DNA from 4 places in the Comamonas sp. C11 genome. Region 2 is predicted to be linked to each of the others. Evidence: predicted binding sites of a transcription regulator. Region 2 holds the regulator's gene; each other region holds the start of a gene.

Region 1 (2,177 bases), 530 kb from region 2:
CTCCTGTACGGATACGGATCGACTGCTCCAGCGCCTGCACAAAGATCTTGCCGTCGCCGATCTTGCCGGTGCGGGCTGCGCCCTCGATGGCGTCGATGGCGGCATCGACCAGATCGTCGGCAATAGCGGCCTCGATCTTGAGCTTGGGCAGAAAGTCCACCACATACTCGGCACCGCGGTACAGCTCGGTGTGACCCTTTTGACGACCAAAGCCCTTGACTTCGGTCACGGTGATGCCTTGGACACCGATTTGGGAAAGTGCCTCACGCACTTCGTCGAGCTTGAAGGGTTTGATGATGGCGATCACCATTTTCATGACGGGCTCCTGAAAAATTAGAAAGTCTTGGAGAGCGTCAGAATCAGACGCGCCTTGTTCACATCGCCGAAGTAGGCCTTCTTGTTGGCGCCGGTCACCGCTGCTGCTGCAGAGAAGCCGTCGCCCAGGTCATAGGCACCACCCAAGCTGTAGTCCACATAGTTGGGAACGCCCAGGTCCTTGATGTCGCTGGAAAAATGGGTGTAACCAACTGATGCTTTCAGTGTCACCTTGGGCATCACTTCCTGGCTGTAGGAGAACTGCAGATATCCGGTGTTGCGGCCCTTGAGACCCGAACCCGCCTTGGCGCCGGCCCAGCCGAAGTAATCCTTGGACACCGTATGCGAATACTTGGCCGTGAACGGGCCGTAGGTACCGGCGCCGTAGATCTCGGTGGTGTTGCCGTTGGCATTGCCCGAGTACACATAGGTCAGCATGCCCACGTCCCAGTCCACATCGGCGGCCTTGAACTTGTAGCCGCCGTAGAAGTCGGTTTCCAGCGAGTTGCCGGGCAGCCAGTCCACGGAGGAGTTCCAGTTGCCCACGTAGAAGCCGCTGTCGCCGAACGTGTAGTCAAAACCGCCTTGCAGCGCGGGCTTGACGGCCTTGGTGCGGCTGGCGTCCTGGTCCTGACCACGGAACTTGTAGTTGGTAGTCAGGGCAACGTTGGCGGAGAGCTGGGCATGGGCCCACATGGGGGCGACAACAGCGCAGGCCAGGGCGGCAGTCTTGGCGAAAGTCTTGAAACGGCTTGCAGCGGGACTAGGCATTCAGGGTTCCTCCGGTTTGAAAATTTCGTGGCAAAAATCTCGGATGAACTCTCAAAGCACAGACCGTGCCAGTCTCTGTGGCTGCTGCCGGGTGGTCCGCCGCTCATGCTCTGAGAACAGGCGCCGGGCCATAGCTGCCAGTACAAAAAGCTACGAGTTTTCACAATCACTGAGCGCATCTTTCGCCACCTGGGTGCTGGCCGAAATCCATTGCACCAAGATGGTGCGTTTTTGCGATGCACCGCCATGGCTCTGCTTTTTGCCGGGTTCTTGCACCAATCAGGGGATTGGGAAGTGAGTGCGTGCTCTTTGTCTGGGCGCTGACAAGGAAAAAGCCCATCGGCTAGGCGATGGGCTTGGGGGTTGGCTGCAATTCAGAAGCTGGCCTGGGGCAGGTCTGCCTTGGTGAACACCAGCGAGACCTTGGCTTCCTCGGGAATCGGCGGCAAGTCCTGATTCCAGTGCTCCCAGGCGCTGCGCAGCTCGGCCAGTTTCCGGGGCTCACGGTCACGCAGATTGGCGCGCTCACGCGGGTCGTTGCCGATGTGGAACAGGTACTCGATGCCCTCGATCTGCAGATATTTCCAGTCGCCGCGTATCAAGGCCTTTTGCTCGCGGTGTTTCATGCGCCAGGCCAGGTCGCGCTCGGGCATCCAGCTCTGGTCCTGCATCAGGGGCAGCAGGCTGATGCCGTCCAGCGGATAGTCGGCATCTGCCGATACGCCGGCGGCGGCCAGGAAGGTGGCCGACCAGTCCATGGTCAGGCTGGGCGTGTCGCAGACGGCTCCGGCCGTCATGCGCGCCGGCCAGCGTGCCAGCAAAGGCACGCGGATGCCGCCTTCGAGCAGGTCCATCTTCTGGCCCACGAAGGGCCAGGTATTGGAGAAGCGCTCGCCGCCGTTGTCGCTGGTGAAGACGATCAGCGTGTTCTCGCTCATGCCTTTTTCCTCCAGCGCATCCAGCAGCCAGCCTATGCCTTCGTCCATGTGATGGATCATGCGCTGATAGGTGTCGATGGAGCCGCCGTCGATATGCTTGCCCATGCCTTGCAGGCGCTCGGATTCGGCGCGGTCCTCGCGCGTCAGCCAGGG
Region 2 (2,177 bases):
CGGCATGATCAGCAAGCTGTTCAAGATCTCGTTCTATGCGGGCAAGTACCGCCGCGCCTTCCGCAACTGGAATCCGACCTTCTACAAGATCCTCAAGTTCGGACTGATGATCGGCGTGCTGGTCTGGTTTATCTGGTGGCTGGTTTCTTGATAACCCCCTGAGGCGCTACGCGCCTTCCCCCTGGCCGGGCGCCCCCAAGGGGGACGGCGGCATCGCCGCAAGGGCGGCTCTTGCTCGCTGCCCCTGACTTGAGAAATGCCTTATCAAGGCTCCCGCCCTAAATGCAGAACAAGAAAGCCGCTGTGCGATGCATCAGCGGCTTTCTTGTTTCTGCGGTGCCCTACAGCGCCTTGCGCAGCGTGGTCGTCGGTATCTTGAGCTGCTCGCGGTATTTGGCGACGGTGCGGCGCGCGCACTCGATGCCCTGCTCCTTGAGCATATCGGCCAGCTTGGCGTCCGATAGCGGCTTCTTGGCATCTTCGGCATCGACGAACTGCTTGATCAGCGCACGCACGGCCGTGCTGGAGGCACTGCCGCCGGTTTCCGTGCCCAGGCCCGAGCCGAAGAAATACTTGAGCTCGAAGGTGCCCTGGGGCGTGGCCATGTACTTGGCCGTGGTCACGCGGCTGATGGTGGACTCGTGCAGGCCCAGGGTGTCGGCGATATCGCGCAGCACCAGCGGGCGCATGGCCAGCTCACCATGCACAAAGAAGTTCTTCTGCCGCTCCACGATGGCTTCGGAAACACGCAAGATGGTGTCGAAGCGCTGCTGGATGTTCTTGATGAACCAGCGCGCCTCCTGCAGCTGCTGCTGCAGCGCCGCATGGCCGTCGCTGTTCTTGTGGCGGCGCAGCACACCGGCATAGATGTCGTGCACGCGCAGACGCGGCATGACCTCGGGGTTGAGCTGCACGGAAAAGTCCATCCGGCCGGCGCCGGCCCGCACCGGACGCACGATGACATCGGGCACCACGATATGGCGTTCCACATCGACAAAGCGACGCCCCGGACGCGGCTCCAGTCTGGCAATCAATGCCATGGCCTCGCGCAGTTGCTCCTCGCGCGCGCCGCACAGGCTGGTGAGCTTGCGCAGATCGCGCCGCGCCAGCAGGTCCATGGGCTGCGCACAGATGGCCTGCGCCAGCAGCAGCCGGTTCATATGCGCCTCGGTCGTGCCCTCGTCCTCGGCGGTGCGGATCAGGTCGCGCAGCTGCAGCTGCAGGCACTCGGCCAGATCACGCGCGCCCACGCCCACGGGCTCCAGGCTTTGCAGCAGCTTCAGAGCAATGACAAAGTGCTGCTCCAGCTCCTCGCGCTCTTCCAGGTCGTCGCCGGCTAGGCTCTGCGCCAGCTCCTGCAGGGAATCCTCGAGATAGCCGTCGTCGTTGAGCGACTCGATGAGAAAGCGCAGTGCCGCCATGTCCGCCGCGCCCAGATGCAGGCTCAGCGCCTGACGATGGAGAAAGTCGGTCAGGCTCTGGTGCTCGCGCGCCAGATCGATGGCATCGGTTTCGTCATCGCCATCGCGGTTGCGTGTGGAGCTGCTGGCCGAGGGCGTATCCCACTCGCTGCTGGATTCGCCGCCCCATTCCCCGTCCTGGCCGTCCATGCCGTCGGCCTCCCAGTTCAGCGTTTCCGGGGTCTCGGCACTTGGCGTCTCCGCTATTGTTTCAGCAGCTGCTTGCGTTTGCTTCGCATCATTTTCAGCATGAATACTGTCTGAAGTGTTGTATTCACTTGCGCTAGCAGCTACATCTACAGGAGCATCTCCCGTAGATTCGGCCTCATCGCCAGCACGTTCCAGAAAAGGGTTGTCGACCAGCATCTGCTCGACTTCCTGCGCCAGCTCCAGAGTGGAGAGCTGCAGCAGCTGAATGGATTGCTGCAGCTGCGGCGTCAGCGACAAATGCTGCGAAACGCGTAGCGAGAGACCTGGCTTCATCGAGGCGCGGCTCCCAGACAATCATTGCAAACGCGCACAGTGCCATGGGTTGGCAGCCGGGTCTCCCCAGGGCAAACCCCGGCGCAGCCGGTCAGGGTCCCTTCCGGGGGCAGCGACCACACAAAGTGAAGGAGCGTGGGGGTCATCACATTCTGAAATGTTCGCCCAGATAGACGCGGCGCACATCGGCGTTCTCCACGATCTCCTCGGGCGTGCCTTCGGCCAGCACATGGC
Region 3 (2,177 bases), 450 kb from region 2:
CATCTGCATGACCACAGGTCCCTGCAGGCGCAGCATGATGTCCACCCAGGGGGCATAGCGAGCCTTGATGTGAAAGCCTTCGTCGGCGCAGTTCTGGCTGCCGCAATAGTTGATCCTGCCGTCTATGAGCGTGATCTTGCGGTGGTTGCGCAGGTCTATGCGGCTGGTCAGCATGACCTTGAGCAGATTGCTGATGGGAAGGGCAATCGCCAGATGTACGCCGGCCTGCCGCATCTGCTGCCACAGTGGCGAGCGCGTCAGTGCGCGCGATCCCAGTCCGTCGACCATGGCACGGCAGGTCACGCCGCGCTGTGCGGCACGCATCAGGGCATGGGCCACATCGGTGCCGGTGCCGTCGTCCAGCCAGATGTAGTACAGCACGTTGATATCGTGGCGCGCGGCATCCATATCGGCGAGCATCTGCGAACGGGCATGTGCACCATCGCGCATCAGCTCGGCCCTGTGGCCGGGCAGCGGCGCAAAGCCATTGATGGACGAGGCATAGCGGAAGGCCGGCAGCCATTGATCGGCCATGGTCGGAAGTGCCTGCGGGCTGCGGCCGGCATCGGTCGCGGCGCCGCTGCGGGACTGGCAGAACTCGCGCACATTGAGTCTTCTGCGGCCGGGCACGCGGCCCAGGGCCACCTCGCCAAACAGGTAGTACAGCAGGCAGCTCACATAGGGCAGCAGCACGATGACCATGAGCCAGGCCAGTCGCACATCGGGCCGCATGTCTCTGCGCAGCAGGATGCGCAGGCCGAAGCCGGCAATCAGCAACACATGAAGAGTCAGCAGCAGCCAGGTCATGAATCAGTGCAGCAACGATGGACCTTGTCGAGCATAACGGGCTCTGCCCCAAGCACAAGCTGCAAGCCCTGATTCATATGCAATGAGCTCGAACTCTTTGATGAAAAAGTGCGGATTGCTATCATTAGTGTAGCGGCAGAGCATCGGCATGGCACTGGCATGGAACCTGCTTCCTTTTCTTGTCAAAGCAAACAAGCAGGGGGGAGTGCATGGAAATGGTGCCATTGACTGCCATCGACAAGGCAGATACCGGTTGGGTCATGGTCGCGTCGGCGCTGGTCTTGCTGATGACCTTGCCGGGTATCTCCCTGTTCTATGCGGGGCTGGTACGTCGCAAGAATGTGGTCAACACCATGGTGGCCGTGTTCGCTGTGGCCTGTGTGGTGACCCTGACTTGGTTCGGCCTGGGCTACTCGCTCGCGTTTACCGCCGAGTCTCCCTGGCTCGGCAATCTGGGACGCGCCTGGTTCGCCTCACTGCACTTTGATGGCCGGCGCAGCGTGATCTCGGTCAGCCATCTGGCGCCGCATCTGCCCGAAGCGGCCTATGCTCTGTTCCAGGCTGCATTCGCCATCATCACCACCTCGCTGATCGTGGGGGCCGTGGTCGAGCGCATGCGCTTTGCGGCCCTGCTGGTGTTTGCCGCGCTGTGGAGCGTTCTCGTCTATGCCCCGGTGGCGCACTGGGTGTGGGAGAGCGGTGGCTGGCTGAACCAGCTGGGCGCGCTGGACTTTGCCGGCGGTGCCGTGGTGCATGTGAACGCAGGTGTGGCGGCACTGGTCTGTGCCTTCATGATGGGGCGCAGGCGTGGCTATGGCACCGAGCCTTTCGAGCCGCACAGCCTGGGCTGGACGGCCATGGGCACTGCGCTGCTGCTGTTCGGCTGGTTCGGCTTCAACGCCGGATCGGCCCTGTCCGCCGACGGTCGTGCAGCGCTGGCCTTTGTGGTCACGCTGGTGGCGGCCTCGGCTGCGGGGCTGGCATGGATGGTGGTGGAGTGGCTGGTGCGCGGCGCTCCGACCTTGCTGGGCCTGCTCTCGGGCATGGTGGGTGGACTGGTGGCCATCACTCCTGCCGCCGGTTTCGTGCAGGTGGGCAGTGCGGTGTGGATAGGCCTGATTGCGGGCGCTGTCTGCTTCTGGGGCGCAACCTGGCTCAAGCGCCGGCTGGGGGCCGACGACTCGCTCGATGTCTTCGGCGTGCATGGCGTGGGCGGCATTGCCGGCTCCATCCTCACGGCGGTGTTTGCCGACCCTCTGATCGCGGGTACGAGTGCCACGGTGCTGAATCAGCTGATTGCGGTGGCAGCCGTGGCTGCCTACAGCGCCGCGGCCACGGCCGGGGTGCTGGTGCTGATCCGTCTGCTGATG
Region 4 (2,177 bases), 200 kb from region 2:
CAGGTGATCAACAACGATGTCATCAACGCCGTGATCAGGGGCGAGTCGGGTACGGCGCCGGTCGTCAACAGCAAGGGAGTGGAAATGCTGGCCGGCTATGCCGTCATTGATGCCTCGGGCTGGGGCATTGTGGCCCAGCGTCCCAAGGCGGCCACACTGGCCCCGCTCAACAAGCTGATGCGCTCCGTGCTCTACAAGACCCTGCCCATCGCCCTGCTGATGCTGGTGGTCATCTGGTGGAGCGCGCGCCACATTGCCAGCCCGCTGCGCCAACTGGCCAATGGCGCTCACGATATGGACAAGCCCGAGACGGCGCAGAACATTCAGGCCGTCAAGTCCTGGTACTTCGAGTCCTACGAGCTCAAGAAGGCCATGCTCAAGGGCCTGAGCCTGCTGCAACGCAATATCACCAAGCTGCGCGAGGATGTGAACACCGACCCGCTGACAGGCCTGGGCAATCGCCGCCATCTGGAGGCTGCCATCACGGCCTTCCAGACGCAAGCGCTGCCGTTCTCGGTGGTTGCCATCGACATCGATCACTTCAAGGATATCAACGACGACTTTGGCCACGATACAGGCGACGAGGTGCTCAGACAGCTCGCACGCACCATGCGCGAGGTCTCGCGTGTCGATGACCTGCCCTGCCGCGTGGGTGGCGAGGAGTTTCTGCTGCTGCTGCCCGGCACGGCTCTGGAGGCCGCCACCCATGTCGCCGAGCGCCTGCGCCAGATGGTCGAGAAGATGGAGATGCAGCATGTGGGCCATATCACCATCTCGCTGGGCGTGGCCCACTGGCCCGACACCGACCCCGATATCAAGGCCGTCTTCCAGCAGGCCGACGTCATGCTCTACGCGGCCAAGCGGGGCGGACGCAATCGTGTCATGGTCAGTGAGGCCAGCGAGCCTCCCAGCGAGCTCTGAACCCGGCGACACCGTAGTTCCAGTCCACTCTCAAGGCGTATCCGCTGTCACAGCCGATACGCTTTTTTTGAGCTCATTGTGTGACTTCTCTGCACCAATTTGGCCATTAATGCTTCAAATTAGTGAGCATGCACCATACGCTTCAAGAGGATCGAGCGCAGATTGCTCTGAATTACATAACAAGTAACTGATTTCATTGAACTAATACCTCGAGCCCCTGCCCTGGCACAGCTCTTGCTGAAAACCCTTGCCCCGCAGCCCCGGATGGACAGCGGAATACACAACAGCAAAGGAATTTCAGATGCCAGAGCCAAGCAAGCATGTCAGTCGCAGACAACTGCTCTCGATGATCGGAAAGGTCGCGGGCGGCAGTGCCATGTATCAAGCCATGAGTTCACTGGGCTATGCCGCCGAATCGCATTACAGCGGTCCGGTCAAGCTCGGCAACGCCAAACCTGGCGCATCGGTTCTGGTGCTGGGCGCTGGCCTGGCAGGCATGGTGGCAGCCCACGAGTTGCGCGCGGCCGGCTACAAGGTGCAGTTGCTTGAATACCAGAGTCGCGCTGGCGGCCGCTGCTGGACGCTGCGCGGCGGCGATGAGTTCAGCGAACTCGACGGCACGCGCCAGAAAGTGGGCTTTGCCAAGGGCAACTACTTCAACCCCGGCCCCTGGCGCGTGCCCTACCACCACCATGCGATGCTGGACTACTACAAGCGCTTCGGCATCAAGCTCGAGGCCTTCAACCAGGTCAACTACAACGCATATCTGCACAACAGCAAGGCCCTGGCCGGCAAGCCCCAGCGCTTTCGCCATGTGCAGACCGATGTCTATGGCCATGTGGCCGAGCTGCTGTCCAAGGCTACCAATCAGGGCGCACTGGACCAGAGCGTCAGCCGGGAAGACAAGGAACGCCTGCTGGAGAGCCTCAAGGCCTGGGGCGTGCTGGACAAGGAGTACCGCTACCGCGCCAGCAATGCGGTCAGCGATTTCCGGGGCTACGACATCGACCCCGGCGGCGGCCTGATGGCGCAGGCCAAACCTTCGACGCCCATGGGCCTGCACGAGCTGCTCGAGTCCAATTTGTGGCGCCAGATGGGCGTGGGCAATATCTACGAATTCCACAGCGCCATCTTCCAGCCCGAAGGCGGCATGGACATGCTGGCCCAGGCCATGGCGCGCGATCTGGGCCCGGCCATACGCTACAACGCAAAGGTCACCAGGATCGCCCAGAACGACAAGGGCGTGACCGTGGACT

The links. The regulator sigma-54, encoded in region 2, starts transcription at its own class of promoters, with help from an activator protein. The targets are predictions, from matches to a motif close to TGGCANGNAANCTGCTTT.
Region 1: a site for sigma-54 is predicted at 1,140-1,157, ahead of NOX35_RS01035 (TorF family putative porin). Genes of this name have one in related genera too.
Region 3: a site for sigma-54 is predicted at 963-980, ahead of NOX35_RS00670 (ammonium transporter). Genes of this name have one in related genera too.
Region 4: a site for sigma-54 is predicted at 1,145-1,162, ahead of NOX35_RS24330 (flavin monoamine oxidase family protein). Genes of this name have one in related genera too.

Annotation. Positions count from the first base shown of each region.
Region 1 covers NZ_CP101743.1:236,310-238,486, forward strand. Annotated here, with positions in the region: gene glnK (P-II family nitrogen regulator) at 1-316, opposite strand, end outside; gene NOX35_RS01035 (TorF family putative porin) at 334-1,086, opposite strand; gene NOX35_RS01040 (sulfatase) at 1,461-2,177, opposite strand, start outside.
Region 2 covers NZ_CP101743.1:5,469,752-5,471,928, forward strand. Annotated here, with positions in the region: gene NOX35_RS25260 (aspartyl/asparaginyl beta-hydroxylase domain-containing protein) at 1-151, shown strand, start outside; gene NOX35_RS25265 (RNA polymerase factor sigma-54) at 342-1,943, opposite strand; gene lptB (LPS export ABC transporter ATP-binding protein) at 2,089-2,177, opposite strand, start outside.
Region 3 covers NZ_CP101743.1:150,933-153,109, forward strand. Annotated here, with positions in the region: gene cls (cardiolipin synthase) at 1-807, opposite strand, end outside; gene NOX35_RS00670 (ammonium transporter) at 1,017-2,177, shown strand, end outside.
Region 4 covers NZ_CP101743.1:5,274,688-5,276,864, forward strand. Annotated here, with positions in the region: gene NOX35_RS24325 (sensor domain-containing diguanylate cyclase) at 1-921, shown strand, start outside; gene NOX35_RS24330 (flavin monoamine oxidase family protein) at 1,223-2,177, shown strand, end outside.